DNA from 2 places in the Yersinia alsatica genome. Region 2 is predicted to be linked to the other one. Evidence: predicted binding sites of a transcription regulator. Region 2 holds the regulator's gene; the other holds the start of a gene.

Region 1 (5,074 bases), 1.8 Mb from region 2:
TTTAGTTCTGCTGGGTCACTATAACCGTGCTTAAGCATATTATAGGGAGAAATATGATGAGGAAGTTATTAAGCGCCGGGATATTACTGCTGCTAGCCGGTTGTAGTAGTTCCCAACGTGACAATCAGCATAAATTGATCGATCGGGGTGATTATAAGGTTGATACCAGTATGCCTTCGATTGCCCAAAATGAACGAGTACGGTTCTTGGTACTTCATTATACCGCGATAGATGATGCTGAATCATTGAAGGTACTGACGCAAGGACAGGTCAGCGCCCATTATCTGGTAAAAACACATCCTGACACTCTTGATGGTAAACCTGTTGTTTTGCAATTGGTTCCCGAGTCTCAGCGTGCCTGGCATGCCGGTGTTAGTGACTGGCACGGGCGTAGTAGCCTGAATGATACCTCGATAGGTATTGAAATCGTTAATAAGGGCTTCACTGAGAAGATGCTGGGTAGGGAGTGGTACCCTTACAACGAATCACAGATTAAACTGATTGAGCGGCTAACTAAGGACATTGTTGAACGTTATAATATTGACCCAACTGATGTTGTTGCTCATAGCGATATTGCCCCTCTAAGAAAATCCGATCCCGGTCCACTATTCCCTTGGCAGCGTTTGGCACTGCTTGGTATTGGTGCGTGGCCAGATGACGCAACGGTCACAAAGTATATCGATGGTCGCGATAAGCGAGATATGGCTTCAGTCAGTGTTATTCAGCAGGCGCTAGCTCGCTATGGTTACCAAATCCCCCAGAGTGGTGAGCTGGATGATGAAACGAAGCAAGTCATTAAGGCTTTTCAGATGCATTTCAGAGCGCAAGATTTCAGTGGCGTACCTGATGTAGAGACGGAAGCTATTGCACTCGCGCTAGTGGAGAAATATCGTCCCCTGCATACTTGACGCTACAGGGGTGTTGGCTGCTTTCACTCGTACATGAGTAAGCTCATCGGGACTTGTTCACTTGCCGTCTACCTGTAGCTCCAATGACTTTGGGGATGTTCGCTGTACTTGAAACTGCAAGATGGATGTCGCTAGAAATAAAAAAGCCCGTCACTTCTGACGGGCTTGCTCGGGTTATCACTACTCAATACATCAATGCTTACTGATGGGCTAAATCGCCATCATCATCACTATTAAGAATTTCTTTATCTGTTTGTTTCATTAGCTGGCTGGTAACAGTACCAGCAGTCATTGAACCGCTGACATTCAATGCGGTACGGCCCATATCAATCAATGGCTCAACCGAGATAAGCAGCGCAACCAATGTGACGGGTAAGCCCATCGCAGGTAAGACAATCAGTGCGGCGAAGGTCGCGCCGCCGCCGACACCGGCAACACCGGCTGAGCTGATAGTGACAATCCCGACCAGTGTCGCAATCCATATTGGGTCCAGTGGGTTAATGCCAACAGTCGGTGCCACCATGACGGCCAGCATTGCAGGGTAGAGCCCCGCGCAACCATTCTGGCCGATAGTCGCACCAAAGGAGGCGGAGAAACTGGCAATAGACTCGGGCACACCTAAACGACGAGTTTGTGCTTCCACATTCAGCGGAATGCTGGCTGCGCTAGAACGGCTGGTGAATGCAAAAGTCAGCACTGGCCATACTTTACGGAAGAATCTCAGTGGATTGATACCGGTGAAAGACAGCAACAGCGCGTGCACCACAAACATAATGGCCAGGCCCAAATAGGATGCAACAACAAAACTACCCAACTTAATGATGTCTTGAATATTAGAGCCAGCAACGACTTTGGTCATCAATGCCAACACCCCATAAGGGGTCAGTTTCATGACCAGACGCACGAGCTTCATCACCCAAGCCTGGAGGGTATCAATAGCGACCTGAACACGTTGGCCTTTCGCCACATCATCTTTCAGCAATTGCAGCGACGCCACACCAAGGAAGGTAGCAAAAATCACCACACTGATGATTGATGTTGGGCTAGCACCGGTTAAATCGGCAAATGGGTTTTTCGGAATGAAGGACAGAATCAACTGAGGTACTGACAGGTCAGTCACTTTGCCAAGATAATTACTCTCTATCGCACTCAATCGCGCTGATTCTTGTGTGCCTTGCACCAAACCTTCAGCAGTTAAGCCAAACAGATTGGTGACCAGCACCCCGACCAATGCCGCAATTAATGTGGTAAACAATAAAGTGCCGATAGTCAGAACACTGATTTTACCCAGTGACGAAGCATTATGCAGTTTAGACACGGCACTTAAGATAGAGGCAAATACCAGTGGCATAACAATCATTTGCAGTAACTGTACATAGCCATTGCCGACAATATTAAACCAAGTGATAGACTCTTTCAGTACTGGATTATCTGCACCATAAACCCATTGCAACCCCAGACCAAACAGCACACCTAGCCCCAGACCAACCAAAACTTTTTTAGCCAGACTCCATTGCTTATGCCGGGTTTGTGCCAACAGTAATAGCAGTGCCACAAATACCAGCACGTTAATCACAAGCGGTAGGTTCATCCCCAAATCTCCAAATTATTATTTTAAATACTGGCTACGCACTCTATTTCTATTTTTTATAGAACAGAGCCAGATACAGTCAATTATGTCATTAGCCGTGTATGGTAGCAGTTACCCCATGGCTCACTTATATCCAAAAAGAATTGTTTATAAATTTTTGCCATGATTTGTATAGAATGTATTCAGATTGGTTATAGTTTGCTCATTAAAGTGTGATCACAGTCTAAAGTTTTTCAATTGCTCCATATAGGATAGCAGCGGAATTGTCGTGTCAGTCTGCCAATAGACGGAAAAACAAACTAATAGCACACATAATACTCGCTCCAATTGATTGCCTTTCTGGGGCCGCAAGATAGGGATAGAAAAACGCCAACGGCAAGGCCAGAGGAGGGGGACTCCGGCGGGCGTTATCATGTCGGCTAATAGATGACTAAAATAGCCAATAATCATGGCGTGAAATACATCTGGGGGAACAATCCAATCCCGTGAAATATCCATTTGGAAAAGGGCAATACCACCAATCACCGCCAACAGACTATGGGTAAAGCCGCGATGACCAAATGCGCGAGCAATAGGGGTTGAGATCCACTTCAGCCGCTGACCTAAGATAGACTTTGGATGATCAATATCTGGCAGCAGGGAAGTTAGCAGGGCGCCAGGTATAATATGCCACCAGTCGCCATGTGCCAGTTCAGGGGTAAGACCGACTTTTTTGGCAAAAATAACGCAGGCGACAGAAAAAATAAGGTGTCCTTCCCCTGTCATACTTGAATTCCGAATCTGTAGCTGTTGATATATCCAGTATATGAGATTTATCTCGCTTTAGATAGCCGTTACGCTGTAACTAAATGTCTCATTTTTCTCTGGCTGAGAGAGGTAAATTCCGCTTTGGTATTCAGCTGTGTGATATCTGTGCTGCGGGGGAAATGTAGGGGACGAGGCGCGAGGTGATTGACTGGATATTGGGGCCCTGATTACGCGGCTTAAAAAAGGGGAAAAGCGACCGGGAGTCAACTTTTCCCCAAAGTAATACGGGTATGGGCATAATTTAACAAATAATGATGAGGGTACTTATAACGACACGTCTATTTACAAGGCCAAAATTAGAAGCTGTACTGCACACCTACACGATAACGAGTTTGACGCTCGTCAGTGGTTTTGCTACCTGCCACGTTGCCGATTGCAACATAAGGCTTCCAGTTTTTATCCCACTTGTAAGCGACCTTCAGGTCATGGCTCCACTCTTCTTTCTCTTTATTTGCCAGAATTTCGTCTTCAGATTTCTTGTAGTTCAATTCATATTCAGCTGAATAGTCTTTCAAGAAGTTATAGGCAAACAGCATGGTGAACTCGTGGCCCTTCTCTGTTTGTTTGGTTTGAGCTGGCTGGTTACGTTTGTAATATGGGCGATAACGCAGTGAGGTTGAGAAATCATCAGTAAAGGCGACTTTACCACGCAGGTAAGGGCGGTAGTTGTTAGAGTCTGAAGTTGACTCTAATGAGAAACCAGGTTCCAGTGAGAATGTTTTATTGAATTGGTAAACATAGCTGGCAACCACTTCAGTACCATTACTAACATGCTCGTTGAATGGTTTATTCGGAGTTGTGTCGGAACTATGCTGGCCCCATTTCCCTTCCAAAGACAAACCAAAACCATTAGCAAAGCGATTGGAGATCAGTAAACGGTCTTTATGATCTGATTTACTGGTGTCTTTCATTTCATGTCGGTAATCAATTGTGGTTGCCACAGAACTAAAGCTAATTACAGATGCCACTGCCAGAGTCAGTAATTTAAATTTCATTTTTTATATAATCCCAGGGTTATGGTTATTTAAAGCAACAGTCATTAACAAATTTATAAAGAATCAACATACGATTGAAAAACAATTTCACGAATAAAGAAACAACGTTTCATTTGTTGTGGATGTACATTCTATTTGTATTTATAAATAATTATGTGATCCAGATCTTTGTTGATGATTAATTTTTTAAACAAATATTAAATTGTGATGTCGGTCTAATTGGTCGTTATTATCTTTATTTATAAAACGAAATAACCCCGCCAAATTAATGGCAGGGTTTATTAGAAGCTTAAGTTAAATTAAACTAATTAATTAACGCATTGCGCGTTTCAGAATACGGTCACCTTGTTTATTAAAGTATTCTGCAGTTTCTTGTACGGTCTTCTGACCATAATCAATATATTGAATTGCGTCACCGAACAGAGAAACAATTTGCGGGTCATCAAAGTATGGTGAAGTTGTCATTTTATGTGGCAATTCCAGCGCCATATTCAAGCCAGCCACAGAAGGATCTTCATCTTTAATTACACCACTAGCACGTAACTGGGTCACAGCAGCCGCACTTAATGGCACGCCGCGCTCCAGACCTAATGCTTCAACCCCTTCTTTGCTGTTTAATAAGAAGTTGATTAACATCGCACTTTCTTTTGGATGCTTGGTTGTTTTACCAATTGAAAGCATCTGTGCTGGTTTAAAGAATAAGCCGGCATCTTTCGCATCTGGCAGCATTGGGTAAGGGCCAAGATCCAATTTTGCAGGTTTGGTCAAGTTAT
Region 2 (5,074 bases):
AATAACTCAGCGCGAGTAATGCGGCGGTGGTACATCACCATACTGGCAATCAACGACGGCAGCATCAGCAAGTGCTGGATATTATTGCGATAATAGGTCATCAGCACGGCTTGTTCCCGTGGCAGGATGATAATGTCACCGATATTGTCTTTCTCCACCTCAAACTTATTCATATTCAAGGCGTGATTAAGTAACTCTTCCGGCGTTTTATCCGGCACGGTGACATCTTTTGCATAAGGCACATTGCGCATCAATTGTAGATAGCAATCGAGCTGCTCAAGCAGTTGCTCGCGAGTTAGTGAGCGCTGACGTGAAGCTAACAATGCGGTAGAACACAGGTTCATGGCATTTGCCGCCGCCGCATTATTAATTCTAACCATAATCTTACCGGCCAAATCATTGACCGCCGGTGTCAACCAGCTTGGACGCTGCGCTTCAATGGGGTCGATAGCATCGCGCCATTGCGGCACATTGGTGTTCAGATAAGTCGTGAGCGGGATCGGCTCACCAAAGTTGACGTAGCCCTGGCCCAGATTGCGCAACTTGCGCAGGCCACGCACCATCTGCAACAGGTTTTCCTTCTCTTTGGTGGCTCCTCTCAGCTCTTTGGCGTAGGTGCCCACTTCCATCACATGTTCATAACCAATGTAGATTGGCACTAGGGTGATTGGCCGTGAACCACCGCGCAGCATGGCTTGGATAGTCATCGACAGTGTGCCGGTTTTAGGCTCCAGCAAACGGCCTGTACGCGAGCGACCACCTTCAACAAAGTATTCCACTGAGTAACCCCGGGTGAACAGTTCGCCCAGATATTCGCGGAACACGGTTGAATAGAGTTTGTTGCCTTTAAAGGTACGGCGGATAAAGAAGGCACCCAAGCGACGGAAAATCGGGCCAGCAGGCCAGAAGTTAAGGTTAATACCGGCAGCAATATGCGGCGGTACCAGCCCTTGATGATAAAGCACGTAAGAAAGCAGCAAGTAATCCATATGGCTGCGATGGCAAGGCACATAGACAATTTCGTGGCCATCTTGCGCTAACTGCCGCACACGCTCGGCATTATGGACGTTAATACCCTGATACAAACGGTTCCACGTCCAGCTCAGTACCCTGTCAGACAGACGCACGGCTTCATAAGAGAAGTCTGCGGCAATTTCTTCCATCAGCGTAATGGCATTTTGCTGTGCTTTCTCGTGGGAGATTTTCTTGGTACGTGCTTCATCTGCCACGGCTTTTTCAATCGCCTTGGAAGCCAGCAGCTTTTTGAATAGGTCTTGACGATCCGGCAAGCTTGGGCCTACTGCGGCCAGACGCTGGCGAGAGAAGTGCATCCGCGCGACGCGTGCCAACTTATGGGCGATAGTTTTATCGGTACCATGCTCACTGGCCATTCGGCGCAATGATACTGTGGTCGAGAAACGCACAAAACTATCGCGGCCCAGCCACAATACGGCAAAGAATTTCTGCACACCATTCAGTACACGCAGATGTGGTGTACCATGGCCTTCGCGCCCAGGAGAACGACCAAACATCACCGAAACCGGCAGCATTTGGATATCCAGCGCTGGATTATTACGGTGCAGATCCAGATAATCGTGGAATATTTTTACCGATTCCTGCTTAGGTGCGTAATAACGAAAGACCCTCGGGCCATTATCGATAAACACATGGCTAGGCAGCTGTACACCATCAATTTCCAATGGAATCAATGGGTCGGGTAGATCTTGTGCCTGACACTGTGCTCGCAAAGTCAGCAAATCGGCCTTAGAATTGTAAGGCAAAACGTACAGAATAGGACGAGAAGGGTCTAACCCTAACTCAGTCACAGGATCTGCCGGAATAACCTTGCTTTTTACCAACAATTTAAGTGGTAAATTCAGTAACTTATAATATATTTTACGCCAACCTGACATAACTACATGAAGCCTCTTGTTAGCAATTCGTCGCAAGGATACCAGAAACTGGTTTTGAGATCTGTGGTGATAAGACAACAGAAAGCGGCAAAAATCATCATTAACTTAAGATAAAGGCAATAAATCATGGCGAATCAATCAACAGGGCTAACTCGAATCTTTAAAGCGACCGGTTATTCTGTGAAAGGCTTAAGTGCTGCCTGGAAAAATGAGGCGGCTTTTCGCCAAGAAGCCGTGGCTGCCATACTGGCTATCATACTGGCCTTCTGGTTGGATGTAGATGCTTTAGCGCGTATTTTATTGGTTGGCAGTGTGGTGTTAGTGATCATTGTTGAGGTGATCAACAGTGCCATTGAAGCCGTGGTCGATCGTATTGGCAGTGAGTTTCATGAACTTTCAGGCCGGGCCAAAGATATGGGCTCCGCCGCAGTGTTTCTCGCCATTCTGTTAGCGCTATTTATATGGGTAACCGTACTTTGGCAGCATGCTGGTTAGTTATGTCCCCCATCACACCGATGACCTTAAGCATAGCGAGTAATACGATAAAAATAAGCTGTGATTAATCCCTGTTTTTATTCACTCTTTGGTTCCCAATACCGGCTTACCTGTATATACTCACAGCAAGACTGTATAAACAAACAGGGGGCGAAATGAAAGCACTTACTACCAGACAGCAAGAGGTTTATGACCTGGTGCGCGATCACTTAGCGCAAACAGGTATGCCGCCGACCCGTGCCGAAATTGCGCAGCGTCTGGGATTCCGCTCTCCTAACGCCGCTGAAGAGCATTTAAAAGCACTGGCCCGCAAGGGTGTTATTGAGATTGTCTCTGGCGCTTCCCGTGGTATTCGTTTACTGATGGAAGAAGAAGATGGTTTGCCGCTGATTGGCCGCGTGGCCGCGGGTGAACCACTGCTAGCACAGCAGCATATCGAAGGGCACTACAAAGTTGACCCATCCATGTTTAAGCCAAGTGCAGATTTTCTATTGCGGGTGAATGGAATGTCGATGAGAGATATCGGTATTCTGGATGGCGACCTGTTGGCGGTACATAAAACACAAGATGTACGTAACGGGCAAGTGGTTGTTGCGCGTATTGATGATGAAGTAACGGTAAAACGTTTGAAAAAACAAGGTAATATCGTGCAGCTTCTACCTGAAAATACCGAGTTCCAGCCAATTATTGTCGATTTGCGAGAGCAAAGCTTCACTATCGAAGGGCTGGCCGTTGGTGTCATCCGTAATGGCGACTGGATCTGATCCTCGCTATTGATGTATACCCTTCGAGCAAGGAGGGTATACAATTTATTTAATTTCTCGCCAATATATTCATGCTTATATTGAGATTGAGAACAATCCGATAATAAGCTATTACTTACTGTTTTAACTGAATATTACCCGCTTTCATTTTTGATCCTCTGCTCAATTTATAGTGATTAATATTTGCTTGGCTTTAATTATTAGTCTCAGCTGCTATAGTTATTCACACGGTAAGCAAACAACCTGAGTTAATTTAAATTATGACTGTGAGTGATTAATTTAAACCAAGGTTGCTGTTATAAAGAGAGAATGTTTACCGTGATTAATTAAATAGACTGACTAATTCCAAGGTAACGGAGATATTATGAATAAAGATCAAGCCGATGGTAACTGGAAGCAGTTTAAAGGAAAAGTGAAAGAGAAATGGGGCAAGCTCACCGATGATGACCTTAAGGTCATAGAAGGCAAGCGTGACCAGCTGGTAGGGAAAATCCAGGAGAAATACGGCTATCAGAAAGAGCAAGCCGAGAAAGAAGTTAAAGCCTGGGAAGACCACAGCAAATATCGCTGGTAACAGCGTTAAATGGAATTAAACTGATATCGATATAAGTTAATTGGGTCTCTCACTTTATAGAATATATATTATTAAGTCGTGATATTAATAACGAACCTTATTCTATTTATTCCTATTCTCATATCGATAGACACAAGGAAGTGTCTAATTCTATTTCTATCTCACCCTATGGATATTATTATTAACTCAAATTGTTGGTATTAAATTTTATTATTATAAATTTAATATTACGCTGCCGCCATTCGGACGACAGCCTGATTTTTATCGCCAGAGACTATTTCTTTCTAGCCACAATAGAGTGGTCATGATCACAATGATCGTGGCTTTCACAGGCTTCAACTTCCCCGCATTCAGCACATAGGCCATGAGCCTCTACCACGCTATGGCGCAGGGTAAAACCTGATTGCTGCGCTAATTGCGCCAGCGCTTCTTCAATGCCGACAGTCGTACGCTCAGTCACAATTTTGCAGCGATCACAGATAAATAGCGCAGAGGTATGAGTGGGCTCTTCAAAGTGATGGCACAGCACATAACTGTTCGCTGATTCCACGCGGTGAATAAACCCTTGCTCCAACAAAAAATCTAATGCGCGGTAAACGGTTGGTGGCTTAGCTTGTGGTTCCGATACGCGTAGCAAATCCAACAGATCATAAGCACTGATTGCACCGGGTTGTTGTGCCATTAAGCGTAATACTTCAAGACGTTGCGGTGTCAGCCGGACGTTACGTTGTTGGCAAAGGCTTTCAGCCTGAGCAAGCAGCTTTTCCTGATTGATTGAGTTCATGGTTTCATCCCGCAGCGTTTGAATGGAACAGATTTTATCATATTTACGGTTAATCACCGATAGGTGAAAAAGTGCCGGGCAGTGGAGTGTCACAATTTTGGTAATTTACCGGAATATCTCCCTTTTTACGGCACAACTATCACTCAGGCAGTCATAGCAAGGTTCTATGGTATAATCACGCATTCCATCCCTTGATCTCGTGTGTTTAATGCGCAATATCAATGGGTAATTGATGCAATAATAACCGATGAAATCACAGTAAATGCACCAAGCTCAGACTTTTTCCAGCACTCAGGCAGATAAGCCACACTATCCCCTACAGCGTTTCTCCGTCGCGCCGATGCTCGATTGGACAGATCGTCATTGTCGTTACTTTCATCGCTTGTTAACCAAACAGACGTTGCTGTATACCGAGATGGTCACCACAGGGGCGATTATCCATGGTAAAGCCGACTATCTGGCTTATAGCGAACAAGACCATCCGGTAGCCTTGCAACTGGGAGGCAGTGACCCGCAAGCCTTAGCCCATTGTGCCAAGCTGGCG

The links. Region 2 encodes LexA, which represses DNA repair genes until DNA is damaged. Its sites were predicted from a motif close to TNCTGTATGTACATACAGNA; they were not measured.
Positions count from the first base shown of each region.
Region 1: N0H69_RS13070 (metal-dependent hydrolase) is a predicted target of LexA. The motif match lies at 3,284-3,303, and genes of this name have one in related genera.

Region 1 is NZ_CP104006.1:2,935,801-2,940,874, forward strand. Features, by position in the region: gene N0H69_RS13060 (N-acetylmuramoyl-L-alanine amidase) at 57-908, shown strand; gene N0H69_RS13065 (L-cystine transporter) at 1,108-2,499, opposite strand; gene N0H69_RS13070 (metal-dependent hydrolase) at 2,716-3,264, opposite strand; gene N0H69_RS13075 (oligogalacturonate-specific porin KdgM family protein) at 3,603-4,301, opposite strand; gene N0H69_RS13080 (ABC transporter substrate-binding protein) at 4,614-5,074, opposite strand, start outside.
Region 2 is NZ_CP104006.1:1,135,618-1,140,691, forward strand. Features, by position in the region: gene plsB (glycerol-3-phosphate 1-O-acyltransferase PlsB) at 1-1,913, opposite strand, end outside; gene N0H69_RS04910 (diacylglycerol kinase) at 2,040-2,408, shown strand; gene lexA (transcriptional repressor LexA) at 2,564-3,172, shown strand; gene N0H69_RS04920 (CsbD family protein) at 3,537-3,746, shown strand; gene zur (zinc uptake transcriptional repressor Zur) at 4,021-4,530, opposite strand; gene dusA (tRNA dihydrouridine(20/20a) synthase DusA) at 4,793-5,074, shown strand, end outside.